2 linked regions of the Methylorubrum populi genome follow. The protein of the gene in region 2 interacts with the protein of the main gene of each other region in a pairwise test. Links are inferred from orthologs where the notes say so. Each region holds a gene or a part of one and is shown on either strand. Other genes may lie near its edges.

Region 1 (13,828 bases), 2.3 Mb from region 2 along the record:
TCGTCATTGAAGGACCGGGCCATGGTGGAAGCGAGCGCGGAATCGCCGGTCGCCTTCGATGAGCGGATGCGCGAGGAGGCCGCTGTGGCGGGCCGCGCCGCGCTGGAGGCGTCCCTGCAGCGCTTCACTGTCGAGCAGCGCGACGCGTTCTGGAATGCGATTGGGCTCTACTATTCCACCCGCCGCCATCCCGGGGCGGACGAGGTTGCCGCGCAGGCCGCTGCGACACTCGCCTGACCCGCTTCGTCGAGGTTTCGATGCGTACCTCCGCCAAGATCGGCCTCGCCGCGCTCGCCGTCGTTCTGCTCGGTGGAGCGGCGTTCCTGCGTTTCGTCGTCTATCCGGAATCCGCCGCCCTCGACGTGGCGGCGAGCAGCGGCTCGAACCCGACCCTGCCGGCACCGAACCCGACGCTGATGCCCACCGTCAACATCGCCCGCGTGGCGGGCTGGAGCGAAGGCGCCAATCCGAAGGCGGCGCAGGGCTTGAGCGTCGCCCGCTTCGCCACCGGGCTCGACCATCCGCGCTGGCCCTACGTCCTGCCCAACGGCGACGTGCTCGTCGCCGAGAGCCAAGCGCCGAAATCCGGCGATCATTCCACCAGCATCACTGATTGGGTCGCCGACAAGGTGAAGAGCATGGCAGGGGCCGGCGGCGCCAGCGCCGACCGCATCGTGCTCCTGCGCGACCGGGACGGCGACGGCGTGGCCGAGGAACGCCACGTCTTCCTCAAGGGGCTGACCTCCCCCTTCGGGATGGCCCTCGTCGGCTCCGACCTCTACGTGGCGAATGCCGACGCGCTCGTCCGCATCCCCTATTCCGAGGGGCAGACCGAGATCACGGCAACCCCGGAAAAGGTCGTCGACCTGCCCTCCGGTATCAATCACCACTGGACCAAGAACGTCGTTGCGAGCCCGGACGGGAAGAAGCTCTTCATCACCGTCGGCTCGAACAGCAATGTCGGCGAGAACGGCCTCGATATCGAGAAGGGCCGTGCCGCGATCTGGGAATACACCCTCGCTACCAAGGCGATGCGCGAATACGCCACCGGCCTGCGCAACCCGAATGGCCTCGCCTTCGAGCCGGCGACGGGCGAGTTGTGGACCGCGGTGAACGAGCGCGACGAGATCGGCAGCGATCTGGTGCCCGACTACATCACCCGCGTGAAGGAAGGGGCCTTCTACGGCTGGCCCTGGAGCTACTGGGGTCAACACGTGGACGAACGGGTGCAGCCGCCGCAGCCGGAAAAGGTGAGATCGGCCATCGCGCCCGACTACGCCGTCGGCACGCACACGGCCTCCCTCGGTATCGCCTTCTCGATGAACTCGACTTTGCCGGAGGCCTGGAAGAGCGGTCTGTTCGTGGCCCAGCACGGCTCGTGGAACCGTCGCCCGAAGAGCGGCTACAAGGTGATCTACGTGCCGTTTCAGGCCGGCAAGCCCGTCGGCGCGCCCGTGGATGCGCTGACCAGCTTCCTCAACGCCGACGAGAAGGCGCAAGGACGGCCCGTCGGCGTGGCGATCGACAGAACCGGTGCGCTGCTGGTGACCGACGATGTCGGCAACACGGTCTGGCGGGTGACCGGCGCGACGGCGTCGAATTGATCCGACCGCGCCCCGTCAGGCGTCAGTACAGATCGCCGTAACCCACGCCGACGCCGTAGCCTTCGTCGAACACGTCCCGGGAGCGGCGGACGGGCGGGCCGTACGCCTCGTCCTCCCAGGCCCGGCCGCGGGACCGCACCGCCACCACACCCTCGTCGTTGCCACGCCGGGCGGAGCGGGTCCGCGTCGGCCTCTCGACGCCGGCCACCGGAGCGTCCCCGACGCTGCCGTCGATGACGACCCGGGTGTTGGCCATCTTCTGCTGCCTCACGAGGGCGAACAGCGTGGCGGCGTTGCGCTGCGAGAGGCGGACGCAGCCATGCGAGGCGGCGCGGCCGAGCCGGCGGGTGTGGGTCGTCCCGTGGATCGCGTGGCCGACCTGCGTGAAGAAGATCGCATGGGGCATCGGCGCATTGTCCCACTCGCGGGAGAAGTGACTCTTCTCCATGCGGAATGGCCGGTAGCTGCCGTTCGGCGTGTCATGGGCCGCGACCCCCGTCGAGACGGGCCAGTTGTAGCGGGTCGAGCCGTCGACCACGACACTCATGCGCTGAGCATCCTTATCGACGGCGATGACGAGATCAGCCCGGGCCGCGGGAGCCGCGGCCATCAGGGTGAGGCTCGCGAGAAATCTGAGGAGAGGCAGGCGCATGGCGATCGTCCCGACTTCGATGCCTGCAACATGCCCTCCTCGGGCCGCGCTTCAAGCGGTGCGTCTCAACGCCACGAAGGTGACGTCGTCTCCGGCGTTCATCGATCCCGCGACGCGCTGCGGACGAAGCCACGGGAAATGAGGCGGCTGTTCTCGCGGGCTCGGCGCTCGGCCTCCATCAGATCCGATAGCGCGTCGGTGATGGCGCAGCGCAGGGCGATCCCCGCATCGCCCTGCGTGCTGCTGAGATAGGCCTGGGCGATGTCTTCTACGGGGCAGGCAGCTGCCCTCTCCCGTCCCGAACCCGCGAAGCGGGCGTCGGTGCCGTGACTGCGCTCGACCGTCTGGGGCTTGGGCATGGTCTCTCTCCGACTCGGTGTGAGAACGAAGATAGAACATGCCGAAATGGTTAACGAGACCTTACGGAGACCGATCGAGGCTGTGGACATCCTCTCCCGCGATCGCAATCCATGTCGTCAGCGCATGCCGGAGCCGATGAGCGGGTCGAAATAAGCGTCGGTTGGCCGTCGGGAGAAGCCGGCGCCGCCGGAGATGCCGGCGCCCGCCGGCGCCCCGCCTCCGCCCGACCCGATACTGCCCGTCACGTCGTCCAGCGGCCGCCGTGCCGAGGTTGCGACCCCGCCGCCGCCGGACGCGAGGCCGGCGCCCCCGATTGCGGTGGATGCACCGCCGCTGCCGAGACTCAAGCCGCCGGCACTGGTGGCCATGCCCGGTCTCGACGCACCGAGGCCGGAAATCCCCGACCCACCGCCGAAGCTCAGGCCCCCGGGATTGGCGAGGGCCATGGTCGGGGTCGGTGCCGCGACCGTCGGGACCGTCGAGGTGGGGCCGAAGGGAAGGCCAGGCGCTGTGAAGCCGGAGGGCACCCCCGTACCGGCAGCGGTCTGCGCCGGGGCCGGGGCACCGCCGAGCCCGAGACTCAGGATGAAGAGGCCGAACCGAAGCGTCCCGATCGTCGCCATAGACACACCCTCCCGCGCGTCAGTCTTCTCGAGCACATCTGGCCAACGCCGCATCGGCGGCGCAGTTTCCGGCTGGCCGGAAAGGGATCGAAGCGCTTCCGAAGGGGTCGGCTGCCCGCAGAGGGGCGATCCATGATCACCTCCGGGCCTTCGCTCACGACGAGGGAAGAACGACGGTGACCAAGAGAGGTACGGCCATCAGAAGCATCAAACGGCCGAGAAAAAGCATCGACGCCTCGACGGCGCGAGACAATCGGACGGTTGGCCAGGTCACGTAAGGAATCTTGCGGTTACACTGGTCGCGACCCTGACTTTTCGATCGCTGGTTCCCGCCCATGCTCGTCCAGGAAGGCCAAAGCCGAACGCCAGGCATCGACCGGCGCCTTGCCGGGTCGTTCGCGGGGATCGCCGGTGCGCTGAACGCCGCCGGCTTCTGCGCCTTCGGGACGTTCTCCTCGAACATGACCGGCAACGTCTCGGCAGTGGCCGATCACCTCGGCCTCGGCGAGGTGGCGCGCGCACTGCCGATTCTGGCCCTCATCACCGCCTTCCTGGCGGGTGCCATGAGCGCCACGATGCTCATCAGCGCGGGCCGTCAGCACCGGCTCGGTGGCGTCTACGCCTACAGCGTGCTGACGGAGGCCCTGCTGCTCGTCAGTCTCGGCGTTCTCGGCCTCTCGCTGCCCGGGGTCTGGCAGGGGGCTGTTCTCGTGACGGGCCTCAGCTTCCTGCTCGGCCTGCAGAACGCGACGATCACGCAGATCACCGATGCCCGCGTGCGCACGACCCATGTGACCGGCATGGTGACGGATCTCGGGATCGGTCTGGCACGTCTGCTGTCGCGCGGTGGCGACGGGTCGAGCCCGGATCGGGAGAAGATGTATCTCTACGCAGTGACGGTGGCGGCCTTCCTGGCCGGCGGCATGATGGGGGTAATGGCGTGGCGCGTTCTCGGCAGCGCCCTTCTGTTCGTCGCCGCCGGATTGCTGGCTCTGTTGGCGCTCGCCGGTATTGCTTCAGCGCGTCGACTGAACGCGTCTTGAGTTCGTTCCAGGGCTGCCCCGCCGGGGGATCGATGTCCTCGACGGTGATGGCCAGCGGCGCTGGGGCCTAGGATTGCGCCAATCATGGAAGCGTCGTTCGACCGGCAGCGTCTACTCGTGCTCCTCACGGAAGACGACGTAGCTCAGCGGCCCGGCACAAAGGAACAGCAGCAGCAGCGTGACGTAGAGATGAACCTGCATCGCCGTCAGCGACGCGTAGATGCCCACGAGGCCGATGATGAGCAGGAGGACACGTAGGATCATGGATCGGCCGATCTTCGCAGCACGGGCGCTTGACGCCCGGTATACGCGAGGCCTTATCGGCGAAGATGCAACCAAAGCGTATTCAATCCGTACCGTTACCACCATCCACCGCTAAATTCGTACCGACCCGCGCGGGATGGGGCGAGGTCAGAGGCATTGCCGGAAAAACGAAGGGTGCGCCCGAGCGCGGCATCGAGCCCGCTCCGGCGCACCCTTCGAAGACATTCGGCCCTCGCCGATCCGTTCAGGTGTGGATCACCCGACCGTAGGCGTCGAGTACGCTCTCGTGCATCATCTCGGAGAGCGTCGGATGCGGGAAGACCGTGTGCATCAGCTCTTCCTCGGTCGTCTCGAGGGTCATCGCGACGACATAACCCTGGATCAGCTCGGTCACTTCGGCACCAATCATGTGGGCACCGAGCAGCTGGCCGGTCTTGGCATCGAAAATCGTCTTGATCAGACCATCCGGCTCACCCAGCGCGATCGCCTTGCCGTTGCCCGCGAAGGGGAAGCGGCCGACCTTGATCGAGAGACCGAGATCCTTGGCCTTCCCCTCGGTGATGCCGACACTGGCGATCTGCGGGTGGCAATAGGTGCAGCCCGGGATCTTGCCCTTGTCCATCGGGTGCGTGTGCAGGCCCTTGATGGTCTCGATGCAGATGACGCCCTCGTGCTCGGCCTTGTGGGCGAGCATCGGCGGACCGGCCACGTCGCCGATGGCGTAGATGCCCGGCACGTTGGTGCGACCGAGCCCGTCGGTGACGACGACGCCGCGCTCGATCTTCACCCCGAGCTTCTCGAGCCCGAGATTCTCGATATTGCCGACGACACCGACGGCCGAGATCAGCTTCTCGGCGGTGAGCTGCTGCGTCTTGCCCTTGTCGTCCTCCACCGTGGCGGTGACGGAGTTGGCGCCCTTTTCGACCTTCGTCACCTTGGCGCCGGTGAGAATCTTGATGCCCTGCTTCTCGAAGCGCTTGCGGGCGAGGCCGGCGATCTCCGCATCCTCGACGGGGAGGATCTGCGGCAGCAGCTCGATCACCGTCACCTCGGCGCCCATGGTCCGGTAGAACGAGGCGAACTCGATGCCGATGGCGCCGGAGCCCATCACCAGCAGGCTCTTGGGCATCGCCTCCGGCACCATGGCCTCGTAATATGTCCAGATCTGCTTCTTGTCGGGCTCGATGCCGGGCAGCACGCGGGGCCGCGCGCCGGTCGCGACGATGATGTGCTTGGCCGAATAGGTGCCGGCGCCCTTGGCGCCCTTCGGCGGCTCCGCCCGCTTGGTCTCCTTGACCGTCACCTTGCCGGGCTCGTTGCCCTTGGCGGCCGCATCGATCGAGGCCTCGCCCCAGATCACGTCGACCTTGTTCTTCTTCAGCAGCATGCCTACGCCGCCGTTGAGCCGGCCCGACACGCCGCGGGAGCGCTTCACGATCGCCGCCGCGTCGAAGCTGACCTCCTTGGCCGAGAGCCCGTAATCGGAGGCGTGCTGCATGTAGTGGTAGATCTCGGCCGAGCGCAGCAGCGCCTTGGTCGGGATGCAGCCCCAGTTCAGGCAGATGCCGCCGAGATGTTCACGATCGACCACGGCGGTCTTGAAGCCGAGCTGTGCAGCGCGGATCGCGGTCACGTAGCCGCCGGGCCCCGCGCCGATGATAAGGACGTCGTAGGTTTCGGACATCAAGGCCTCCTGCTCCCCTCCCTCTTCCGGGGCGGGGTCGAGAGTGGGGATGGCGCCGTTCGGGCCGCAGTCGCGGATGAGAGGATGGGGGCGGTCGGCACCGGACGGACGACGCTGGTGTGCTCCGTTGCGAACCGCCCGGCCCTCCAACACATCCCCGAGAGAACAGGTCGGAGGTTCGTGTCGGCTGACCTCAGACGAGCATTCCCATCGGGTTCTCGATCAGGCCCTTGAAGGCGGCGATCAGCTCGGCACCGAGCGCCCCATCGAGGACACGATGATCGCAGGAGAGCGTCGCGGTCATGGCCTGGATCACCGCCGGGGCACCGTCCTTGACGACGACCCGCTTCTCGCCGGCGCCGACCGCGAGGATTGTCGATTGCGGCGGGTTGATCACCGCCGTGAAGTGCTTGATGCCGAACATGCCGAGGTTCGAGACCGAGGTGACGCCGCCCTGGTACTCCTCCGGCTTCAGCTTCTTCGCCCGGGCGCGGCTCGCGAAATCCTTCATCTCGTTGGAGATGGCGGAGAGCGTCTTCTGGTCGGCCTTGCGGATCACCGGCGTGAACAGGCCGCCGTCAATCGCCACCGCGACGCCGACCTCGGCATGCTTGAAGCGCAGGATGCGGTCCTCGGCCCAGACGGCGTTGGCGGCGGGAACGCGGGTAAGGGCGAGACCCATCGCCTTGATAACGAAGTCGTTCACCGAGAGCTTGAACAGCGGCTTGCCGTCCTTGTCCTTGCCGGCCGAGCCGTTGAGCGTCTCGCGCAGCTTCATCAGCGCGTCGAGTTCGCAATCGACGGTGAGATAGAAGTGCGGGGCGACCTGCATCGCCTCGGTGAGACGCTTGGCGATGGTCTTGCGCATGCCGTCGAGGGGCACTTCCTCGAAGCTGCCCTTCTCGTAGAAGCCCTTGACCTGATCGAGGCTGAGACCGGCCGGGGCGCCGCCCGCCGGGGCCGCCTTCGGAGCGGGTTTCTCCGCCGCCGGAGCGGCGGCCTGGGTCTCGGGCTTGGCCGCGGCGCCGGCCTTGGCCGTGCCGCCCTCGATCGCCGCCTGCACGTCGCGCTGGATCACGCGGCCATGCGGACCCGAGCCCTTGACCGCGGAGAGTTCGACGCCCTCCTGCTTGGCGATGCGTCGGGCGAGCGGCGAGGCGAAGACGCGGCCGCCGGAACCCTGGCTGGTGGGCTGCGCGGCGCCGTTCGGCTTGGCGCCCTCGGGCGCCTGATCGACCCGGGCATAAGAGGCGTGGGCGCCGTCGGGCGCGGCGTTCTGGTCGGGGGTGCTCTTCGGCTCGACCGGGGCGGTCTTCGCTTCGGCGCCCCCCTTGGGCGCCTGCACGCTGCCCGGATCCTCGCCCTCCTCCGCAATCAGGGCGATCAGCTCGTTGACCGGCACATCGGCGGTGCCTTCGGCCACGAGGATCTTGGCGAGCACGCCCTCATCGACCGCCTCGACCTCCATGGTCGCCTTGTCGGTCTCGATCTCGGCGATCACGTCACCGGACTTGACGGCGTCGCCCTCCTTCTTGAGCCACTTGGCGAGGTTGCCCTTCTCCATGGTCGGGGAGAGCGCGGGCATCAGGACGTTGATCGGCATCGTGTCGTTCCCGAGCGGCCTTGAGAGGAAGGGTCAGTTGAGTGGGTTGTTGGGGGCGAGGCTCTCCGCCTCCCACCCGGCACGGATGCGCTCGAAGGCTTCCTCCTCCGAGATGTCCGCCTCCAGGGCGTAGGCGCGGGCGGCCTGCCGCGCGAGGTCGATGAGCAGGCGGCCCCAGGTGGCCGGGTCGTCGAAGGCCCGCCGGAGCGCCACGCTCACAGCTCCATCGACGATCGAGGCGCGCACGATCTCAATCCCGCCCTGTTCCAGAGCGTCGGGCGGGATCTCGAGTTCTTCGAATTTTTCCGACATTGACCTGTATTTACTTGTAGCAGACGCTTTTGACCGCCTCGACGACCTCCGCCACGCTCGGAAGAGCCAGCTTCTCGAGGTTGGCGGCGTAGGGCATCGGCACGTCCTTGCCGGTGACGCGCAGAACCGGAGCGTCGAGATAGTCGAAGGCATCGACCATCAGGCGGGCGACGATCTCGGCGCCGACGCCCGATTGCGGGAAGCCCTCTTCGACGCAGACGCAGCGGCCGGTCTTCTTGACCGATTCCACCACCGTGGCGCTGTCCATCGGACGGATCGTGCGCAGATCGATCACCTCAGCCTCGATGCCTTCTTCGGCGAGCGCCTGCGCCGCCTTGAGGGCGTAGGTCATGCCGATGGAGAAGGAGACGATGGTGACGTCCTTGCCGGGACGGTGGATGCGCGCCTTGCCGATCGGCAGCACGAGGTCGTCGATCTCCGGCACCGGGAAGGACTGGCCGTAGAGGATCTCGTTCTCGAGGAAGATCACCGGGTTGGGATCGCGGATCGCCGCCTTAAGCAGGCCCTTGGCGTCGGAGGCCGTGTAGGGCGCGATCACCTTGAGGCCCGGCACGTTGGAGTACCACGCGGCGTAGTCGTGGCTGTGCTGCGCGCCGACACGGGCGGCCGCGCCGTTGGGGCCGCGGAAGACGATCGGACAACCGAGCTGTCCGCCGGACATGTAGAGGGTCTTGGCCGCCGAGTTGATGATGTGGTCGATCGCCTGCATGGCGAAGTTGAACGTCATGAACTCGACGATCGGCTTCAGGCCCATGAAGGCCGCGCCGACGCCGATACCGGCGAAGCCGTGCTCGGTGATCGGCGTATCGACCACGCGCCGAGCCCCGAATTCCTGAAGCAGTCCCTGCGTGATCTTGTAGGCGCCCTGGTACTCGGCAACCTCCTCGCCCATCACGAGGACCTTCTCGTCCTTGCGCATCTCCTCGGCCATGGCGTCGCGCAGGGCCTCGCGCACGGTCATGGTCTTCATCGGGGAGTCGGCGGGGAACTCCTCCATCACCGGATCGGGCGCCTTGTTGGTGATGACGGCCGGTGCGGCCTGGGCCTTCGGCGCGTCATCCCCGGTCTTGGCGGACGCGGCCGAGGCGTCAGCCATGCCCTCGGCCTGCATGTCGGGGGTCGGGGCGGGCTCGCCGCCGGAGGCGCCGTTGGGCTTGCCCTTGCCGCCGCTCGCGGCCGCGGCCGAGACGTCCTCGCCCTCTTCGGCGATGATGGCGATCGGCGTGTTGACGGCGACGTTCTCGGTCCCGTCCGCGACGAGGATCTTGGCGAGGATGCCCTCGTCGATCGCCTCGACTTCCATGGTGGCCTTATCGGTCTCGATCTCGACCAGGACATCGCCCGCCTTGACCGGATCGCCCTCCTTCTTCAGCCATTTGGCGAGCTTTCCCTCCTCCATGGTCGGAGAGAGGGCGGGCATCAGGATGTCGGTCGCCATTTGCGCTGCTCTATCGATCCGGGTGCGTCGACGGTCGGGCGTGTTTTTGCGAAGGCCTCGCCAACCTCCGGCCCAACCGGCCGGAGGCGTGTCGGGGACACGTTCAGGCGCGGGCTTCGAGGAGGATGTCGGTCCAGAGCTCCGAGGGATCGGGCTCCGGATCGTGCGTCGCGAAGTCGGCGGATTCGTTGACGATCTCGCGGACCTTGGCGTCGATGCCCTTCAGGTCGGCCTCGGGTACGCCGTGCGCCTCGAGCAGGCGCTTGCGCACCATCTCGATCGGATCGTGTTCGTCGCGCATCTTCGAGACTTCGTCCTTCGACCGGTACTTGGCCGGATCGGACATCGAATGGCCGCGATAACGGTAGGTCTGCATCTCGAGGATGTAGGGGCCCTCGCCCGAGCGGGCGTGGTTGATCGCACGTGCCGCGGCCTCGCGGACCGTGCGCACGTCCATGCCGTCGACCTGCTCGCCGGGAATGCCGAAGGAGAGACCGCGCTTCGAGAAGTCCGTCTGCGCCGAGGCGCGGGCCACCGAGGTGCCCATGGCGTAGCGGTTGTTCTCGATCACGTAGACCACCGGCAGCTTCCACAGAGCCGCCATGTTGAAGCTCTCGTAGACCTGACCCTGGTTGGCCGCGCCGTCGCCCATATAGGTGAAGCTGACCTTGCCGTTCTTGAGGTAGGCGTCGGCGAAGGCGAGGCCGGTGCCGAGCGCGACCTGCGCACCGACGATGCCGTGGCCGCCGAAGAACTGCTTCTCGCGGCTGAACATGTGCATCGAGCCGCCCTTGCCGCGGGAATAGCCTCCGCGGCGCCCGGTCAGCTCGGCCATCACGCCCTTCGGATCCATGCCGCAGGCGAGCATGTGACCGTGATCGCGGTAGCCGGTGATGTTCTGGTCACCGTCCTCGCCGGCCATCTGCATGCCGACGACGACCGCTTCCTGGCCGATATAGAGATGGCAGAAGCCGCCGATCAGGCCCATGCCGTAGAGCTGTCCCGCCTTCTCCTCGAAGCGGCGGATCAACAGCATCTCGCGATAGGCGTGAAGATCTTCGTCCTTCGTGAACTGGGGAATATTCGGAGCCGGCTGATGTTGCGGCGCGTCCGTTCCCGCCGCAGGTTTCCCCGCCTCGCTGCCCGCAGCCATCGCGTCCTCCCAACATCACGCTCTGTTGGCAGGGGTTCTAGGGCAGCGATTTGCGGAAATCGAGGGGCGTGCTGACAGCCATCAAGTGCTGTTACCGCTACGATTGCAGCAAGGGTCTGGCTGCGAAGACAGTGCAAATGAAACTTTTACGAGTTGAACACCGCGGAAATAAAATTCACGGACCGATAATCACAAGGTCGTTTGCGTGAACCCGCCCGAGGACAACGCGCGCTCGTTCTTCCAAAAGGTCGCGGTCGATCTGCTCGCTTCGCAGCAGGGACACTCTGTGCTCCCAGGTGGCCCGCTCCGCTTTCGCCGCGTTCAACTCCTGGGTCAGTCCATAGGCTTCGACCTTCAGAACCCGCTTGGCCTCCAGGCCGCGGCTGCCGCTCTCGGCCTGATGCACGAAGTAGCCGACCACGAGGGCGGAGACCGTCCACAGGACGGCGGGAACGACGATGGCGCGGACGCGGCGACGGATGACCATGGCGGGTGAAAGCTTCGCCCGAACAGGGTGAAGAAAGGGTTTCCATCCGCCACCATCACGGCCGGGTCCGAGCTTGCGAAAAGGCGCGTCCGACCGGACCGGTCGGGCGCGCCCTCGATCTCATACCCGATTGCGGGACGGTTCAGCGTCCGGCGAGCTGACGGATCGCGCTGCGGCCGGCGTAGAGAGCCTGGGCACCGAGGCCTTCCTCGATGCGGATGAGCTGGTTGTACTTGGCCAGTCTGTCCGAGCGGGCGAGCGAGCCGGTCTTGATCTGCCCGCAATTCGTCGCGACGGCAAGGTCGGCGATCGTCGAATCCTCGGTCTCGCCGGAGCGGTGCGACATCACCGCGGTGTAGCCGGCACGTTGAGCCATATCGACGGCGGCGAGCGTCTCGGTGAGCGAGCCGATCTGATTGACCTTCACGAGGATCGAGTTGCCGGTGCCGGACTCGATGCCGCGGGCGAGACGCTCGACATTGGTGACGAACAGGTCGTCGCCGACGAGCTGCACCCGGTTGCCGATCCGGTCGGTGAGGAGCTTCCAGCCCTCCCAATCGTCCTCGGACATGCCGTCCTCGATGGAGAGGATCGGGTAGGCCGCGGTCAGCTTGGCGAGGTATTCGACCTGGGCCTCGATCGAGCGGGTCTGGCCCTCGCCCTCGTAGTGGTAGGCGCCGTCCTTGAAGAACTCGGTCGCGGCGCAGTCGAGCGCCAGCACCACGTCGCTGCCGGGCTTGAAGCCGGCGGCATTGATCGATTCCATGACGAAGTCGAGGGCGGCCTCGGCCGACGGCAGGTTCGGGGCGAAGCCGCCCTCGTCGCCGACATTGGTGTTGTGGCCGGCCTTCTTCAGGGCGCTCTTGAGGGTGTGGAAGATCTCCGCGCCCATCCGCACCGCGTCGGACAGCGAGGTGGCGCCGACCGGCATCACCATGAATTCCTGGAAGTCGATCGGGTTGTCGGCGTGCGCCCCGCCGTTGACGATGTTCATCATCGGCACCGGCAGCACCCGGCCCTGCACGCCGCCGACGTAGCGGTAGAGCGGCAGGCCGGCGGTCTCGGCCGCGGCCTTCGCCACGGCGAGCGAGACGCCGAGAATGGCGTTGGCGCCAAGGCGGGCCTTGTTCGGCGTACCGTCGAGGGCGATCATCGCCTCGTCGACCGCGACCTGATCCTCGGCATCCATTCCGCCGATCGCGTCGAGAATCTCGGTCTGCACCGCATCGACGGCCTTGAGCACGCCCTTGCCGTTGTAGCGACCCTTGTCGCCGTCGCGCAGCTCGACCGCCTCGTGCGCGCCGGTGGAGGCGCCGGAGGGGACCGCGGCGCGACCGAAGGACCCATCCTCCAACAGGACATCGACTTCGACGGTCGGGTTGCCGCGGCTGTCGAGAATCTCGCGGGCGGCGATATTGGTGATCGCGGTCATGGGCGCTCCTTGGCGGCGCGTCGCGGCGGGGCCGTCTCGCGGATTCCTTCGAGGCCCGCGCGTCCTGCGACGCTCTGCGTCGCGGGCTTATCCGCCAACCTCGGGACGTCGGCAAGCTCCCGGCGGGTGCTCGGGGCCGGGCTGTTTCGACAAAATCGGCGCGATGCAGCGAATTTTATCGGGCTCGCACCGCCGATCCGATGGAAACCCTGGCATTCACGGCCTGCCATAGGCGGGCGTGCGCGGGCCGCGTATAGGGCATCGATGGATTCGATCGAGACTCATGCCAAGCAACTCGGACGGCAGACGTCGCTCCCGACCTCGCCGGAAGACGCGCAACTCGACCGCGTGCCGAACCCGCATGCCGATACCGACTATCTCGCCCGCTTCACCGCACCGGAATTCACATCGCTCTGCCCGGTGACGGGTCAGCCGGATTTCGCAACACTCGTCATCGACTACGTGCCGGACCGCTGGCTCGTGGAGTCGAAGTCGCTGAAGCTCTACCTCGGGGCCTTCCGCAATCACGGCGCATTCCACGAGGATTGCACCGTCGGGATCGGGCGGCGGCTCGCCACCTTGCTCGAACCGCGCTGGCTGCGCATCGGCGGCTACTGGTATCCCCGCGGCGGCATTCCGATCGATGTGTTCTGGCAGACGGGCGAGCCGCCGAAAGCGGTCTGGCTCCCGGACCAGGGCGTCGCGCCCTATCGCGGCCGGGGCTGATCGCCGCGTCTGCCGTCACAGCGGCTCGGCCAGGACGCGCACGGTGCGGGCGATCAGCTTCTCCTGCGCGTCGATCGGGCCGCCATGGACGACGGCCACCGCCTCCAGCATCCGTTCGAGATCGTCGCGCTCGGACGCATCGAGCTTTTCGCGCAGGAGCGGGGCGAGATGGTCGACCGCGGTGTCGGCGTCGGAGGCCTGGGCGGCGGCGTGCCGGATATAGGCCATGCGCGTGCCGTGATCGTCATCGGGGGCGGTGACTTTGCGCATCTCCGCCTCGATGACCGCTTCCTGCTCCGGCGTCGGGGTGCCGCGAGCGAGCGCGACCAGGATCATCAGGACGCCGGCGGCATCGGCAGGGTCGCGAATCGCGCGCAGCGGCGCGGCGCGGAAGGCGGTTTCGCTGCGCGCCCTCAGCTTCGCATT
Region 2 (16,687 bases):
GGCCTATGGTCGGAGACGAAGCGTCCGGCGGACGACCGCCGCTGCGCATTCGCGCGAGCAGAAGGCGATGACGCGGGATCATCGCCTTCTGGAACCAAGCACTCGGCCCGATTCATCTGAAGAGCCATGTCGGCGCGTCACCCCATCATCTCGGTCACCGGCTCCTCGGGGGCCGGGACCACCTCCGTCCGCAACACCTTCGAGCAGATCTTCCGCCGGGAGGACGTCAGCGCCGTCTATATCGAGGGCGACGGCTTCCACGCCTACGATCGCGACACCATGCGCGCGATGATGGCGCACGAGCCGACGCTGAGCCACTTCGCGCCGCGGGCCAACCTCCTGCCCGAGCTGGAGGAGGTGTTCCGCAGCTACAGCGAGTCCGGCACCGGCCGCACCCGGCACTATGCCCACGACGACGCGGACGCGGCCCGTTACGGCGTGCCGGTCGGCGCCTTCACGCCGTGGGAGCCGTTCCAGCCGGGCTCGGACCTGCTGTTCTACGAGGGCCTGCACGGCTGCGTCGTCGACAACAACGTCGATCTCGCCCGCTATCCCGATCTCAAGATCGGGGTGGTGCCGGTGATCAACCTCGAATGGATCCAGAAGCTGCACCGGGACCGCTCGACCCGCGGCTACTCGACCGAGGCCGTGACCGACGTGATCCTGCGCCGGATGCCGGACTACGTGCAGACGATCTGCCCGCAATTCTCGTGGACGGACATCAACTTCCAGCGGGTGCCGACGGTCGACACCTCGAACCCGTTCATCGCCCGCTGGATCCCGACGGCGGACGAGTCGATGGTGGTGATCCGCTTCAAGGATCCGAAGGGGATCGACTTTTCCTACCTCGTCTCGATGATCCACGACAGCTTCATGAGCCGGGCCAACTCCATCGTCATCCCCGGCGGCAAGCTCGATCTGGCGATGCAGCTCATCCTGACACCGATCATCATGCAGTTGGTGGAACGACGGCGGCGGCTGGCGTGAAGCTTCCCGTCCTCGCGGGGCGAAACCGAAGCCATCCAGAGCGCGCTCTTCGGGGAGGTCGCGCCGCTGGATCGCTTCGCCGACGCTCGCGATGACGGGCGGGACTACGCCCCTCAGGCGCCCTCGACACCCGACATCTCGACGGGTGCAGCCCCCCGCTCCCCATCGAGAAACGCCGCCACAGCTCGCGAAAACTCCGGCGTACGCAGGTAGCCATAGGACTTGTGGGGGTTCACGCCGCCACGCGGGCGCCGGTAGGCATTGACCACCGGGCAATCGGTGACGCCGACGCCCGCCGCGTTCGGGACATAGGCCTCGGCCAAGGTCGTGCCGACGGTCGCCAGATCCTCACGGTCGCCGAGATTGCTCCAGCGGGCGACCGCGTACGGCACCTGCAAGGCGCCATGCTCCTCGGCCAGCCGATGCTTGATTTCGGCGAGTCCCAGCGGGGCGCCCATGGTGACGAAGTGGTCGATATGCGGACAGCGCCCGTCGCGCTCGAGCTGCCGCATTGCGTCGTAGGCGATGAGCGAGCCCATGGAATGGGCGGCGATCATCAGCGGACGGCCGGCATGCTGCAACAGCGCCTCCCGCAGCCGCTCGCGTGCGGCCTCGCGAAACGTGCCGTCCTCGTAATAGCCCCACAGGTCGTCGAGCCGGTGCTCGATGATAAAATCGTCGAGAACGAGGTGCCCGGTCTTCTCCTGCGCCCATTCGACGATGCGGTAGAGCCGGTCGGTCAGGGTTGGGGCGCAGGCGCCGTCGGCGCTCGGGAAAGGCCCCCTCCCCCGCGCCGGGTAGTAGGGCTCCCGGTTGTGGTCCTCGGAGAGCGGTGCGTCGTAGCGCAGATCGGCCCAATAGACGAAGTCGAAGGGCAGATCCGCCGGATCCTCGCCGAGGTTTCGCCGAAGACCCTCGCGGATCGCGGCGACCCACCAGGCCTGTTTCTCTTCCCGCGGCGGCTTGTTAGCCAGCCCGTGGATGCCGAGGATGAGCGGGCGGTCCTGCATCGATCGGGAGAGGGAGCCTGGCGATTGATCGTTCGCCGGCTCGGCACCGGCATTGCCGGGCATATAGCGCGCGAACCTCGGCGATCCGCGCGACAAATCGGCAACATGGTTCCCCTGTCGGAAATCTCCTCGCCGTCAGTGGAGTGAAGTGGCCGCCGGGAGCCGTGCGGGCGCTACGCGCCCATCTTCTCCACCAGCGCGTCGGACAGGGCGAAATTGACGTAGACGTTCTGCACGTCGTCCTGGTCCTCGATCACTTCGACGAGGCGGATCAACTTCTCGCCGGTCTCGTCATCGACGTCGATGGTGTTCTGCGCCTTCCAGATCAGGCCGGTGCGGCGCGGCTCGCCGAAGCGGGCCTCCAGCGCCTTCGAGACCTCGCCGTAGGCGTCCTGGGCGCAGATGACCTCGTGGCCGTCGGCATCCGAGCGCACATCGTCGGCGCCGGCCTCGATGGCGGCCTCCAGCATGGTGTCGGCATCAGTGACATCGGGGGCGAAGGCGATCACGCCGACCCGGTCGAACATGAAGGCGACGGCGCCGGTCTCGGCGAGGCTGCCGCCGGACTTGGTGAAGGCCGAGCGCACGTCGGAGGCGGTGCGGTTGCGGTTGTCGGTCTGCGCCTCGACGATGAGCGCGGCACCGCCGGGGCCGTAACCCTCGTAGCGGATCTCCTCGTAGTTCTCGCCCTCGTTGCCCGCGGCCTTCTTGATGGCGCGCTCGATGTTGTCCTTGGGCATGTTCTCGGCGCGGGCGGCGAGGATGGCGGCGCGAAGGCGCGGGTTCATCGACGGGTCGGGCGTGCCGAGCTTGGCCGCCACCGTGATTTCGCGGGCGAGCTTGCTGAACACCTTCGAGCGGACCGCATCGACGCGGCCCTTGCGGTGCATGATGTTCTTGAACTGGGAATGCCCGGCCATGGCGGGTTCGTCTTCTCGTTCGTGCGGGCGGAGAGCTCCTTTGCGTGCGAAAGGATCCTCGACGTCGCGCGGGATGTGTCGGGGGCTCCGCTTATAGGCCGCTGCTGCCCCCCGAGGCAACGCGGGGCATATCTCGGCGAACCGTGCCCGCCCGCCGGCGTTCCGTGAGGATGAGACAGGAACCGCCTAGGCACGACGACCGGCCGGCGGGGCACCGGAGCGGGGGCGGCTGGCGGTTCGGCCTCGCCGCACTGCTGGGCGCGCTCGCCGGAGCGACGCTGTTCCCCAGACCCGCCAGGGGCGACGGGAGGGACGACGTCAGGGCTGATCCTGCGCCAAGAGCGCCCGGTAGCGCGCCGCCGAGCGGCTGACGACGGCGCTCGCATCCTCCGCGACATGCAGGCCGAAGGCGCCGTAGAGGCGCGCGAACGCTCTCGTTTCGAGGCGCGCCGCGATGCGGGCGACGGTGCCGCCGGAGAGCGGCAGCCAGTTCGGATAGCTCCACAGGAAGGAGACGGTCTTCCGATCCGCGCCGACCTGCACGATGTCGCCCGTCAGCAGCACACCGCGCCCCTCGGCCCCCTCCCGCCAGTGCAGCACCGTGCCGCCGGGAAAGTGGCCGCCGAGACGCATCAGGGTCAGGCCGGGGGCGAGGTCTTGCTCGTCCTCCTCCCAGAACACCACACGGTCGTCGGGCCGCATCACCCATTCGCGGTCGCGGGCGTGAAGGTAGACCGGCGCGTCGAAGGCGGCCGCCCAATCCGGCATCGTGGTGTAGTAATGGGGATGCGAGATCGCGATGCCGGCAAGGCCGCCGAGTGCCCGGACCAGCGCAACCGTGGCCGGATCGAGGAGCGCGACGCAGTCCCAGAGAAAATTGCCCCGGGACGTCGGTATCAGGAAGGCGCGCTGGCCGATGCCGAAGCGGGGTTGGGTCTCGATCTCGAACAATCCGGGCTCGACCTGCCGCCACGCATTGGTATGGGCGGCCGCGAGCGCCTCGGGCGTCGTCCAGCGCTGACCGGCCGCGGGAACGTATTGCCGCTCCTCGTCGCAGATCGGGCAGCACTCGGGCGGGGCCGACGCTTCGGGGAAGCTGGTTCCGCAGGTGACGCAGATATGGATCGTCACGGGCTCATCCCCGCTCTTGTTCCGCTTGGGTCCGGCTTGCGTCGGCGAGAGGCTCAGCGGCCGCGTCGGTGCTGACTGTCCGCGGATCCGGGACTGTCGCCCGAGGGTCTCGCCTCATCTGGCTCGGCGTCCATCTCCCCCGGCTCGGTCGGGGCCGGGGAACGGTGCCCCGGAGCCGGCGAGGCGACCGGGCGCTGCTCGTAGGTCCGGGCACTCGGCGTCTCGACAGGATCGTCGGGGCGGGTCGCGTCGGTCGGGCTCAAAGGGCGTCTCCGGGGTCTTCCCCGATGAAGAGCCGCGCGATCGGTCCGGTTCCCTCGCGGCGGGGCCGGCGGGATCGATCAGCGACGGAAACCCGAGAACCGACCTAGCGCGAACACGGTTCAAGGGGCAGAACACGGGATCTCGCGCCAGTTCATCCCTCTGGCCCGGGATCGGCCCAACCCGGACAGGCCCCACGACGATGCAGCGCTCGCTCCTCCTCCCTCATGCTCTGTGTCTCGGCACGGCAATCCTCGGCCTCGCCGCGACCGCAGCCTCGGCACAGGAGCGGCCCTTCACCCCGTCCCTGACCTGCGCGGCGGTGCAGGCCATCGTCGCGCGGCAGCGCCGCGTCGTGCTCGCCACGAGCCCGAACGCCTACGAGATGGTGCATCTCGACAGCGGCGACTGCCGGAACGAGGTCACCGCCCGGCCCGCCTTCGAGCCGACTCTCGACGATCCGAACTGCTTCGCCGGCTACCGCTGCGTCCAGCGCAACAACGGCGAGAACACGGCGCGCTGAGGGTACCCCTCAGCCCCGACGCAGCAGCCGCTTGGCCTCGGCCCGGGCGCGATGCTCGAACCGGGCGAGCCGCAGGCGCCGTTCCAGGGAAATCAGTCCGGCGCCCGGCGGCAGGGCGATGATCTCGGCGATGGTCTCGCGCTCGGGATAGAGGCTCTCCAGCGCCGAGCCAGGCATCGTCGCCGAATCGAGCCGCCCGGCAAAGCTGTCCGCGTGGAGTGCGCGCATGATGGCCTCCTCCAGCACCAGGCCAGGGGCCTGGGCGCGCAGGCCCTCGTCGTATGCGGTCTTGAGCAGATAGGCGGTCTTGCCGGAGATCAGGGCGAGGCTCGCTGCGATCGTGTGTCCATCGAGGCGCAGCAGGTCGGCCCGAACGGTCACCGGAGCGGTTTCCCCGCCGCCGTGCGGCCGGAACAGGGCGCGGGCGAACGCCTCCGTCTGCGGGCGGCTCCGCAAGGCCGTGCCGGAACTGCCCTTCCAGCCGGCGGCTTCGAGAGACAGGAAATCCTCGAGCGCCCGCTCCAGCTCCGCCCCCTCCGTCGCGCTCTGGACCGTGAGCAGCCCGGCCTCCTCCAGCCGGCGGCGGCGGCGGCGCAGGTCCTTGAGGCGGCTCTTGTGCGGATGGCCGGCGAGGACGGCATCATAATCGGTCCGCCGGTCCAGAACCGGGCGCTCGAATTGCGTGACGGTGCCGACCTGCCAGCCGGCCCGCACCATGGCGGCGAGAAGTCCGGCTCCAGGCAGCGCCGCACTGGCGAGGAGCGGCCAGCGCCAAGCACGTCCGCCGGAGGCGAGCGCGAGGCCCTCGACCAGGGCGTCGAGCCGCCCCTCCAGGCCGGGACCGTCGGCGACGAGCGGCGAGGTCGCCGTCACGTAGGGCGAGTGGAAGGGCTGGGCGATCGCCGCACCGAGGCCGGTGATGTCGGGGCGCAGGGCGAAGGGCAGGAGGGCGGCGATCCGCCCGTCCTCGCGGACCGTCACGACCGAGAGGCGGGGGTGACACAGGCCGTGATCGCGGTGCGCCCCGACGACGGCGCGCGTGTAGAACGGATGGGGCGCGACGGCCCGGACGGCCAGCGCGTCCCAGGCCGCGGCGTCCGCCGCGAGCGCGGCAACGGGCTCGACGGCGACCCGAAACGGTCCGGACGGGGAAAGGGCGCGCATCACCGGACGGCACTCCGCTGGGAAAATCCGACGACCGGCGTCGCGAGGCCGTGAAGGGATCGGGCGCCGAGCGCCAGGACGAATCCACGCAGCGTCTGGGCCAGAGCCACCGCGACCGCCGCTCCGGCGACCCCGAGCCAGGGGACAAGGGCGAGGCAGAGCCCGGCGGCAAGGACGAGCATCGCCAGGGTGATCCCGGCGCAGAGCCGCTCCCCGCCGAGCATGGTCAGCAGGTCCTCGGCCGGGCCGAACAGGCTCGCCGCGACGCTGCCGGCCACGAGGATCGCCAGAACCGGCAGGCTGGCGCGGAACCCCTCGCCGAACAGGCCGAGCAGCAGCGGCGACACCGCGACGACGGCCAGTCCGATTCCGGCCGTCGCCAGGAAGGTCCAACGTGCCTGCAGGCGCACGAGATCGGCGAGTCCCGCCTCGTCGCCGCGCGCGCGGGCAGCGGCGAGGCGCTGGGCGGTCGTGGCCGAAGCCGCGTAATGCACGAAGGCCACGAATTGCTGAATGCGGGTCGCGGCGAAGTAGAGACCGACGGCCTCCGGCGGCGCGAGGAAGCCGAGGATCACGACATCGACGAAGCCGAAGGCGCTCGCGGCGAGGTCGCCCGCCGCGATCGGAAGGCAAGCGGCCAGCCACAGCCGCCAGCGGTAGAGGCGCGGCCCGCGCGGCAGATGCCGCCGCAGGCGCACCAGCAGGAGTCCCGCCTGGACGGCGGCGGCGAGCCCGGTCGCGGCGAGCGTGCAGGCGACGGCGACCCAGGCCTCGGCCGGGACGCCCGCGAGCACGGCGCCGATCATCGCGACCATGATCAGGGCCTGGCGCAGCAGGTAGGGCGGCGCGATGGCCAGAAGTGGCCAGCCCTGACTGCGGGCCACACCCTCGAGATAGTCCTGGAAGGCGAAGAGCGGCACGACGAGGGCCGCGACGAGGATGGGCGTGCCGTAGGGCCCGGCGAGCAGGCCGCCCTGCAGGAGGGCGACGGCCAAGCCGCCAAGCGATAACGCGAGACCGCCGCCGAGGCTCGCCAGCGCCCCGCCGAGCAGGAAGCCGCGCACGCTGTCGAGGCGGTCCATGGCCTGATCGGCGGGCAGGAAGCGGCAGGCGCCCTGTGACAGACCGAAGGTGGCGGTATGGCCGAGGATGGCGATCCAGACCCAGACGGTGGCGAAGATGCCGTACTCGGTGCCGCCCATCATGCGGGCCATCAGCACCTGCGCCCCGTAGGCGAACCCGGCCGCGCCGATGCGGACCGCGAACACGCCGAGAGCGGCGACCGCCGCGGTGGCGCGCACCGCCCGAAGCCGGACGAAGAGAGCCTCGAGCGAGGATGGCGGGAGGCCGCCCGCGATCACCTTGTCCGCTGCCATGGGCGCCATCCGAAAGGGCGCCGGGCGCGGATACGGCCGGCACGCTCGGGGATCAGCCTAGGAAGCGCGGGATTTCGAGCGGGTTAAGAGCGCCGGACAAATGCCCCCCACAGGCCTCACGGCTGCTTCGGGGCCGGGCTGGGCGTTCCGGTCTGGGCCGGATCGGTCTTCGAGGTATCGGATGTGGCGTGGTCGGCCTTCGCCGCATCCGTCTTGCCCGGATCCTTGGCTCCGTCCTTGGTCCCGTCCTTGGCCGATTCCGGCTGGAGCAGCGACAGGGTGATCGCCCGCGTGGCGTGCTCGGCCATGCAGCGGAGCCCCAGATCGTTGAGCCGGAAATGGCGGCCCAGCATGTGCGCCTCGGTGGTGCGCTGGGTCGAGAGGAAGCGCATCGCCGCGTAGCGGTGGACCAGCGGCACCGCCTCGCGGCGGGCCACCTCCTGCACGGTGCGCACCATCTGCGTGTAGTAGGCGTCGTCGGCCAGGCTCTCGGTGAAGACGGGGTCGATGAGCACGATGTCGATGCCGTGGGACTTCACCCACTGCACGGATTCGTCGAGGGCCTCGCCGAAGGCCTCGATGTCGACGCGGGCGAGGGCGTCGTTGGTGCCGACCTGCCAGACCACGAGGTCCGGTTCCATCTCGGCGACCATGGAGCGGAGTCGCTCACCCGCCCCGCTCGCCACCTCGCCGGGCAGGCCGCGGGCCTCGACCTCGACCTGCACGTCGGGAAGCGCCTGCTCCAGGGCGTTCTCCAGCTTCACCGGGTAGCTCGCGGAAGCGCCGAGCCCCGCCGAGGACGAGCCGATCGAGAGGACGTGGATCGGCCGCTTCTCCTTGAGCGCGGCCTTGACCGCCTTCAGCCGTGCCAGGGTGTAGAGCTTCGAGCCGGGCACCCGGCATTCGGGCGACAGGCTCTGGTCGAGCGCCTCCGCCGCCACGGAGGACGGTGCGGGTGACGAGGCAGACGACGGGGCAGGCGATGCGGCAGCCGGCATCGGTGGAGCGCCCGATGTCTCGCCGAGCGCGGGCGAGGCGAGACTCAGGCCGAGCCAGAGGAGGACGGCGCGTCGGCGGGCGAGGCGGCGTCGGGTGCCTTGCGCGTCGGCCGCGGTCTGCGGGAACGCCATTCGACGAACCATGCGGTGAAACCCAGTGCGATCAGGCCGGAGCCTACGACCGAAATGTCAACGAAGATACCGCCGCCGGTTTGGAAGCGCACGAACTGTCCGGCGAGGCTCAACAGCGATCCCATCGAGAACACGGCGAGCGAATTGCGCCCCAAACCCGACAGAAAACGGGCGAGGCGCCCGACATGCGGGGCGATCAGGGCGAAGACGCCCTGGAAGGCGAGCACCATGCCGCAGAAATGGATCAGCCGGGCGGGTGAGAGGTAGGTCTTGTCGAAGGTGAAGACCAGGCGCGGCTCGGGTGCCAGCATCGGATCGGGCCGCAGTTCCAGCACGGCCAGGACGACGCCGACCGCGACGATGACGATCCCGAGCGGCATCATGCGCCGCCACAGGCGCTGCAGTCGCTCCGATTCCCGCGTCGCCTCGTTCGACAGGAACCCCAGCACCAGCAGGAGCTGCCAGCAGAGCGGGTTGAAGAACCAGTCGCCCTCGCCGGGCCAGGAGGGGAAGTTCCACTCGAAGACGAGACTCGCCGCGTAGAGCGAGAGCGAGAGCGCCAGCAGCAGCGCCCGGCTGACGCGACCGATCAGCACGACCGCCGGCGCGATCGCGATGAGCACCACGTAGAGCGGCAGGATGTTGAAGAAGCCGAGCTGGTGGGTGAGCAGCACGACGCCGACCATGGTCTGGATCGGGTCGGCGAAGAAGCCGCCGGCATTGTGCCATTCGAGAATCAGCGGATTATCGAGATAGAGCGCGCAGCCGGCGATCATCGCCAGCGCCAGCGCCATGATCGTGATCTGCGCGCGGTACACCTCGATGGTGCGCGACAGGAGCCGCAGCACGGTGATGAGGCGCGGCTCCGGCAGGCCGTCGCGCCCGCGGGTGGCGAGCCCGATCGACCAGCCGGCGAGGAACACGAACAGCTCGGCGGCATCCGAGATGCCGTACTGCGAGAAGGTGTAGCGCTCGAAGAAGTTGCCGGGGATGTGGTTGATGAAAATCGTCACCAGCGCGAAGCCGCGCCAGAAATCGATCGCGTTCGGCTCGCGCATCAGGCTCCACGGTCCGGCGGTGTGACGACGATGCGGCAGGGTCCCGGCCTCCCGCGCGGCGCGCGAAACGCCCGGCGCGGCGCCGTTCCGGGACCCGCGACCCGGAGCGGAAGACGGCCGCCCTGATAGACTGCGCCGGGGCGGATTGGGAAGCGGAACTGCGGTGTCGAGGCCGCGATGAGGGCTTTCACGCCGCTCCGCGCAGATGCCCCGCATGCCAGTCGCGGAGCGCCTCGAGAGTGACGACGCCGTCGGGCCAGACATGGCCCTGGAGATGTTCGTGCGGCGCGTCGGGCTCGCCGAGGTCGGACACGGCGGAGAAGGCACCGTCGAGCCGATGGCTCCCGGTGTAGCGGCTGCGGGTGGCGAGCACCGGCAGGCCAGCGGCCAGCGCCGAGCGGATGCCGGCCGCCGAGTCCTCGAAGGCGATCGCCTCGGAGGGGTCGATGCCGAGGCGATGGACGGCGAGCGCGAAGATGTCGGGGGCCGGCTTCTTCTGCGCCGCCTCGTCGCCGGCGGCGATCACGTCGAAGGGCTGCGCACCGTCCGGGAAGTTGAGCCTGAGCAGCAGGTCGATGTTCGGCCGGCTGGTGGTGGTGGCCACCGCCAGCCGCACGCCCTCGGCCCGCGCCTGCTCGACGAGGCGCCGCACGCCGGGACGCAAGGACAGGCCGCCGCTCTGCGCCAGCTCGCCGTAGAAGCGGGTCTTGAGATCGTGGATCGCCAGCATGCGGCGCTTCAGGGCGTCGGCCTCCTCCGGATGGAAGCGCTCGATGTAGTGGACGAGCCGCTCCTTCCCGCCCATCACCTTGAGGAGTTCGGCGTAGAGCTCCGGCGACCAGTGCCAGGGCAGACCGAGCGCTTGAAAAGCGCGGTTGAAGCCCTGGCGGTGGAGGTCTTCGGTCTCGGCGAGCGTCCCGTCGACGTCGAAGATCAGCGCCCTCAGCATCGCACGCCGTCCCGCCCGCTGGCGGCGTCGGCCGCGGCGCGGATCGCCGCGACGTTCTTCGCGTAGTGGTCCGGTCCGCCCTTGAAGGCCGCCGAGCCGGCGACGAGGATGTTGGCCCCGGCCTGCGCGGCGGGGCCGGCGGTTTCCGGGGTGATGCCGCCATCGACCGAAATGTCGATCGACCGGCCCGCCGTCATCGCCTTCACGCGCGCGATGGTCTCCAGCGCCGAGTGGATGAAGCTCTGGCCGCCGAAGCCGGGATTGACCGTCATCACCAGCACGAGATCGACCATGTCGAGCACCGGCTCGATCAGCGAGGCCGGCGTGCCGGGGTTCAGTGCCACGCCCGCGCGCTTGCCGAGGCCCCGGATCGTCTGGAGCGAGCGGTGGATGTGCGGGCCCGCCTCGACATGGACCGTGATCGCGTCGGCGCCGGCCTCGGCGAAGGCAGCGAGATACGGGTCGGCCGGGGCGATCATCAGGTGGACGTCGAAGAATTTGTCGGTCCAGGGCCGCAGCGCCTTCACCACCGCCGGGCCGAAGCTGATGTTGGGCACGAAATGTCCGTCCATCACGTCGAGATGGATCCAGTCGGCACCGGCTTGCGCGATGGCCCGCGTCTCCTCGCCGAGCCTGGCAAAATCGGCGGCGAGGATCGAGGGTGCGAGGATGGTCATGGGAACAGCTCGGAGCAACGATGCGCCGCCCCGCGGAAAAATGCGGGCGGCCCTGGGAGGGAGGGGCTTCCTGCAACCGATCTAGTGCATCGGCCGGCAAGTTGCTCGCCGGCTTCACGCAAAAAAGCGGGCGCGGATAGGGCGGAACCCCTCCGCCGTCATTGCGAGCCTCAGGACGTCGTCGGGAGCGAGAGGGACCTCGCCGGCTCCGGCCGGTTCCAGGCGGAGGGCTGGTCGTCGGCGCCGGTTCCCAGCGCGCACTGCACGATGACGCTGTCGCTCCAGCGGCCGTACTTGTAGCCGATGGCCGGCAGGTAGCCGACGCGGGCGAACCCGCAGGCCTCGTGCAGGCGCAACGAGGCCTCGTTGCTCGCGTCGATATAGCCGATCATCTGCCGGTAGCCGCCCGCCGCGCAGGCCTCGATCAGCGCCGGCAGCAGACGGCGCCCGATTCCCGCGTGCAGGTGGTCGGGATGGACGTAGATCGAGTGCTTGAGGGCGTAGCGGTAGGCCGGGCGCTTGCGGAAGGGCACGGCGTAGGCGTAGCCGGCGATCTGCCCGCCCCGCTCGGCGACGAGGTGGGGCAGGCGCTTGCTGCGCATGCTTTTCCGCCGCCGCCGCAGTTCGTCGGGCAGCAGGCGCTCCTCCTCGAAGTCGCCGGTATCGCCGACACCCTTGCGGATGTGCCGCTCGTAGATCGCGATCATCGCCGCCACGTCGGCGTCCGACGAGGGGCGGATCACCACGTCCGCGTGGGAGGAGATCGCCGCCGCGCCCGCCGCCATCAGGCGCCCTCGCGCACGACGTAGGTGTGGAAGCGGATGCGCCCGTCCGGGTCGGTCTCGCGGTAGACGCCCTGGATCTCCGCCTCGAAGCCGGGGAACAGGTTGGCGGCGGCCTCGAACATCTTGAAGTAGTCGAGCATGGGTTTCGCCCGCTCATCCAGACGCTCGCCGGGCAGCACCGTGCCGATGCCCGGCGGATAGACCAGCATCAGGGTCGTGGCGATGCGCCCCTCGGCTTGCGCGATCGGCACGTAATCGACCCGGTTGCGGGTCAGCATCTGCGCGGCGGCCTTCGGCGCCATCACCATCTGCGGCAGGTGCTCGGGCATGAACTGCTTGCGCTGGAGCGCCGAGGTGCCCGACTCGCGGTGGAAGCTGTGATAGTCGGCGCAGAGGTCGCGCAGGCCGACGCCGCGGTAGCGCTTGGGCCGCCGGGCGACGAATTCCGGCATCGCCTCCTCCAGCGGTACGTTGTCGTCGTGCAGCCGCTTGAAGGCGACGAGGCCGGAGATCAGCGTGCCGGCCTTCGACGACTCGACGCCCGGCGTCAGCAGGAAGAGCAGTGAGTTGAGATCGTTCTTCTCCGGCACGATCCGGTTCTCGCGCAGGTACTGCGCGACGATCGGCGCCGGCACGCCGTGCTCGGTATAGGCGCCGGTCTTGCGGTCGAAGCCGGGGGTGAGCACGGTGAGCTTGTTCGGATCGGTGATGGCGAAGCCCGGCGCGGAGCTGGGTCCGACATGGGTGAAGCCGTGCCAGGAGGCGCCCGGCGTCAGCTCCCAGTAGCGGGCGTCGGCGGCCAGCGCGTCGGTCGGGATCGACTCCCACGGGGTCTCGGCGCCGTCGGGGCCGGTCACCACGTCGGGCACGAAGGGATCGAAGAACCAGCGCCGCTTCGGGTCGGCCTCGCGCTCCTCGAACTCCTTGCGGATGGCGCGGGCCTTCTTCCGCCACTCGATGCCGAGCCGGATGGTGTCGTCCCACAGCACGACACCGGAGCGGCCCTTCATCATCTGCGCGCCGACATCGAGCGAGGCGAACAGGGGATAGAACGGCGAGGTCGAGGCGTGGACGAGGAAGCTCTCGTTCAGCCGCTTGTGCTCGACCCGCCGGGTCTGGCCGCGGATATGCCCGTCGCGGGTATGGATCTGCGAGGCCTGGGAGAAGCTCGCGAGCTGCTTGTGGGTCGATTGCGTGGCGATGATGCCCGGCGAGGTCTCGTCGAGCCCGGTCAGGCCCATGGCGAAGCGGCGCTGGTAGAGCGGGTGGAACTTCATGAAGCCCGCCCAGGCCTCGTCGAACAGGATGTAGTCGCACAGGTGGCCGATCCGCTCGACGATGGCCTGCGCATCGTAGATCGTGCCGTCATAGGTGCATTGCTCGATCACCGCGCAGCGGAACGGACGCTCCCGGCGCCACGCCTCCTTGTCCTTCACCAGCGGGTTGTCGCGGATCTTCTCGCGGATGCGCTGCTCGTCGAGCGCCTCGTGGTAGATCGGCCCGATCAGGCCGTAGGCGTTGCGGTCGGTCTCGAGGAAGATCGGGATACCGCCGGCGAGCAGCAGCGCGCCGTGATGGGCGGCCTTGTGGTTGTTGCGGTCGAACAGGACGAGGTCGTCCTCGGCCACCAGCGAGCCCAGCACGACCTTGTTCGAGGCCGAGGTGCCGTTGAGGACGAAGTAGGTCTTCTCCGCCCCGAAGATCTTTGCGGCTTCCTTCTGCGCCTTCAGGGCCGGGCCCTCGTGGGTCAGGAGGTCGCCGAGATCGAGCACCGAATTGTCGAGGTCGTCGCGAAAGATCGCTTCGCCCAGGTGCTCGACGAAGATGCGGCCGATCGGCGAGCGGTTGTAGAAGATGCCGCCGTTGTGGCCGGGGCAGGTCCAGAGCTGGTTGCCCTCCTCGGCGTAATCGACCAGCGCGCCGAAGAACGGCGTCTTCAGCGTGTCGGCATATTGCGTCACGCGGGAGACGAGGTTGCGGGCGATGAATTCCGGAGTCTCTTCCGCCAGGAAGATGTAGCCGTCGATGAAGTCGAGCAACTCGACGGGGATGTCCTCCAGCCGCTTGCGGCGGACCATGATGACGATCGGCATCTCCAGGCCGCGCCGGCGCATCATGTCGATGAGGGCCGCCGCCTTGCCCTCGAGACCGCGCTTGCCCCAATCCACCACGAGACAGCCGACCGCCGAGTCCGTCTGCACCGCGATCGAGGCGTCCTCGACGCGCCGGGCCCGCACCACCTCGAATCCGCGCGACTCGACGGCCGCGACGATCTGCTCGACCCGCGCGCCCTCCAGATCATCCGGATCGAAGGCGGGGGTGCACATCAGCACGGTGAAGCGGCGGTGGAAGTCCATGGAGCGGGGCTCTCCTCGCGAACGGAACGCCTGCCTTTCCGATCCATCCGCGACGATTCGATGACAGCCGCCCGCGGCGCTGGGTCACCGCAGCGTGAGGGGGAAGCTCAACTCCGTGAAACCCTCCAGCGTCAGCAGCCCGGCAGGGGGCGGCGGGAAGGGGGCGGCCGCCTGAGCGGCGCGGATCGCGCGCTCGCCGAGCGCGGCCGGCCCCTCCTCGATCTCGACGCCGTCGAGCGCGCCCTTCGCATCGATCCGCACCCGGATCGTCACCTGCCCGCCGCGTCCCGGAGCCGGGGACCGATCCGCCGTGCCGATGCGGTTGACGATTCCGGCCACCCAGGCCTTCGCCCGCGCATCGACCCGCGGCGCGGCGGAGCCGCTTCCGGGCGAGGCGGCCAGCATCAGAGCCGCGAGAAGGACCGGCCGAAGGAGTGACGCAACCACAACGAGGAACTCCGCAACGAAAAAGGGGCGCCCTGCGGCGCCCCCGGCACGCGTGACCGTTCAACCGATCACATCGCGTTCTTTTTCTTCGAAGTCATCTTCTTGGATTTCATCTGACCGCCGGCGCCGGACATCTTGTTCATGCTGCCCTCGGGCTTCACGCCGGTGGCGTTCGAGCCGGTCATCTGCGCGGTGTTCGCGCTCTGGGCCACGGCCGCCGTGCTCAGGGTTGCGGCACCGACGAGAACCGCCGCCGCCGTGAGACAGATCACCTGTTTCATGAGCGTCTCCCGAATCTTATCGTCTTATAGACCGTCATGTCCTTGATGGACTCGACCGCGACATCAACCGACGGCTGCGACCGCGGTTCCTCACCCGCGTCGGCCCTTCATCGATGCGTCGCCGCGACCGTCATGGGAGTCCGGAGGTCAGACGACGACCGAGGCGCCCCGGCGCAGGTGCTCGTCGAGGCGCGGCATGATCTCGACGAAGTTGCAGGGCCGGTGACGGTAATCGAGCTGCTGGACCAGAATGCCGTCCCAGGCATCCTTGCAGGCGCCGGGGGAGCCCGGCAGCACGAAGATGTAGGTCGCCCCGGCCACCCCGGCGGTCGCCCGCGACTGCAGGGTCGAGGTGCCGATCTTGTCGTAGGAGATCCGGTGGAACACCGCCGAGAAGCCGTCCATGCGCTTCTCGAACAGCGGCTCGATCGCCTCCGGCGTCACGTCGCGCCCGGTGAAGCCGGTGCCGCCGGTGGTGATGATCACGTCGATGCTGGGGTCGCGGATCCAGCCCTCGACCCGCTCGCGGATGGACACGACCTCGTCCGGCACGATGTCCCGATCGGCGAGCCGGTGCCCGGCTTCCGTGATCCGCGCGGCCAGGGTGTCGCCCGACCTGTCGTCCGCGAGCACGCGGGTGTCGGACACCGTCAGCACGGCGATGGAGAGGGGGATGAAGGCGCGGGATGCGGGCGAGACTTCGGGCATGTGCGGCTCGGCATATTGGGGTCGGACAAGCGAAAGATAGGACGTGTCTCAAGTGAGCGCGGTGCGGGCTCGTTTCGACGCTTCGGTCATACCGGCCCTCTCAGTGCCGCGAGGTGCGCCGCGAGGTCGTCGATGATCCAGTGATCGACTGGCTTGAGGCGCCCCTCGTCGTGGAGACGATGGGCAATGCTGGCGGCGCGTTCGAGATACGCTCTCGCGTTCTCAGGTGCCGCCTGCGCGAGCTTGACGTACGAGACGATCAGATCGCGCTGCCACTGCGTGTTGGCCGGATCGCGCACGGCCAGCGTCTCGCGGATGGCCAGAGCGGCTTGGTAGGCGGCCAACCCGCCGGGGCCGTCGCCCTGCGCCACCAGCACGTCGCCGATCTTGTTGTGGCTGACCGAGAGGTCGCGCTGCCACTCCGTGTTGGCCGGATCACGCGCGGCCAGCGTCTTGGCTATGGTCAGACCGGCCCGGTACGCGGCCAGCCCTGCAGGACCGTCGCCCTGCGCCACCAGCACCTCGCCGATCTTGTTGTGGCTGACCGAGAGGTCGCGCTGCCACTCCGTGTTGGCCGGATCGCGCACGGCCAGCGTCTCGCGGATGGCCAGAGCGGCCCGGTAGGCGGCCAACCCGCCGGGGCCGTCGCCCTGCGCCACCAGCACCTCGCCGATCCGCTCGTGGCTGATCGAGAGGTCGCGCTGCCACTCCGTGTTGGCCGGATCGCGCGCGGCCAGCGTCTCGGCGATGGCCAGAGCGGCCCGGTAGGCGGCCAGCCCGCCGGGGCCGTCGCCCTGCGCCACCAGCACGTCGCCGATCCGCTCGTGGCTGACCGAGAGGTCGCGCTGCCACTGCGTGTTAGCTGGATCGCGCGCGGCCAGCGTCTCGGCGATGGCCAGAGCGGCCCGGTAGGCGGTCAGCCC

Evidence for each region.
Region 1: the proteins of rpe (region 2) and eno interact in binary tests that used the Escherichia coli proteins (3 or more experiments, as listed by UniProt). The link is inferred for Methylorubrum populi from one-to-one orthologs.

The regions. Positions count from the first base shown.
Region 1 is NZ_AP014809.1:3,323,846-3,337,673, reverse strand. Bases 10,532-13,348 are described here. They hold eno (phosphopyruvate hydratase), read right to left. Parts: upstream 12,677-13,348; coding sequence 11,387-12,676; downstream 10,532-11,386. Other genes in these bases: queF (preQ(1) synthase), read left to right, coding at 12,941-13,348; MPPM_RS15255 (FtsB family cell division protein), read right to left, coding at 10,933-11,244; pdhA (pyruvate dehydrogenase (acetyl-transferring) E1 component subunit alpha), read right to left, coding at 10,532-10,757. Outside these bases: MPPM_RS15310 (hypothetical protein), read left to right, coding at 22-237; MPPM_RS15305 (PQQ-dependent sugar dehydrogenase), read left to right, coding at 258-1,604; MPPM_RS15300 (L,D-transpeptidase), read right to left, coding at 1,627-2,256; MPPM_RS15295 (hypothetical protein), read right to left, coding at 2,355-2,615; MPPM_RS15290 (1,3-beta-glucanase), read right to left, coding at 2,733-3,239; MPPM_RS15285 (YoaK family protein), read left to right, coding at 3,575-4,282; MPPM_RS28540 (hypothetical protein), read right to left, coding at 4,394-4,546; lpdA (dihydrolipoyl dehydrogenase), read right to left, coding at 4,791-6,230; MPPM_RS15275 (pyruvate dehydrogenase complex dihydrolipoamide acetyltransferase), read right to left, coding at 6,424-7,833; MPPM_RS15270 (DUF5076 domain-containing protein), read right to left, coding at 7,867-8,145; MPPM_RS15265 (pyruvate dehydrogenase complex E1 component subunit beta), read right to left, coding at 8,156-9,604; more of pdhA, read right to left, coding at 9,708-10,531; more of queF, read left to right, coding at 13,349-13,402; MPPM_RS15240 (hypothetical protein), read right to left, coding at 13,418-13,828. UniProt on the Escherichia coli protein: Catalyzes the reversible conversion of 2-phosphoglycerate (2-PG) into phosphoenolpyruvate (PEP). It is essential for the degradation of carbohydrates via glycolysis.
Region 2 is NZ_AP014809.1:1,061,409-1,078,095, forward strand. The notes cover bases 9,345-12,259. They hold rpe (ribulose-phosphate 3-epimerase), read right to left. Parts: upstream 11,187-12,259; coding sequence 10,503-11,186; downstream 9,345-10,502. Other genes in these bases: MPPM_RS04985 (OpgC family protein), read right to left, coding at 9,345-9,560; MPPM_RS04990 (HAD-IA family hydrolase), read right to left, coding at 9,748-10,509; MPPM_RS05000 (GNAT family N-acetyltransferase), read right to left, coding at 11,357-11,971; MPPM_RS05005 (Orn/Lys/Arg family decarboxylase), read right to left, coding at 11,971-12,259. Also shown: MPPM_RS04940 (phosphoribulokinase), read left to right, coding at 127-987; MPPM_RS04945 (lipase/acyltransferase domain-containing protein), read right to left, coding at 1,101-1,997; MPPM_RS04950 (YebC/PmpR family DNA-binding transcriptional regulator), read right to left, coding at 2,171-2,917; MPPM_RS04955 (MBL fold metallo-hydrolase), read right to left, coding at 3,236-4,048; MPPM_RS04965 (hypothetical protein), read left to right, coding at 4,512-4,832; MPPM_RS04970 (GNAT family N-acetyltransferase), read right to left, coding at 4,842-5,996; MPPM_RS04975 (lipopolysaccharide biosynthesis protein), read right to left, coding at 5,996-7,372; MPPM_RS04980 (SGNH/GDSL hydrolase family protein), read right to left, coding at 7,489-8,502; more of MPPM_RS04985, read right to left, coding at 8,415-9,344; more of MPPM_RS05005, read right to left, coding at 12,260-14,328; MPPM_RS05010 (TonB family protein), read right to left, coding at 14,413-14,775; MPPM_RS05015 (porin family protein), read right to left, coding at 14,844-15,056; moaB (molybdenum cofactor biosynthesis protein B), read right to left, coding at 15,204-15,764; MPPM_RS28775 (tetratricopeptide repeat protein), read right to left, coding at 15,851-16,687. UniProt on the Escherichia coli protein: Catalyzes the reversible epimerization of D-ribulose 5-phosphate to D-xylulose 5-phosphate.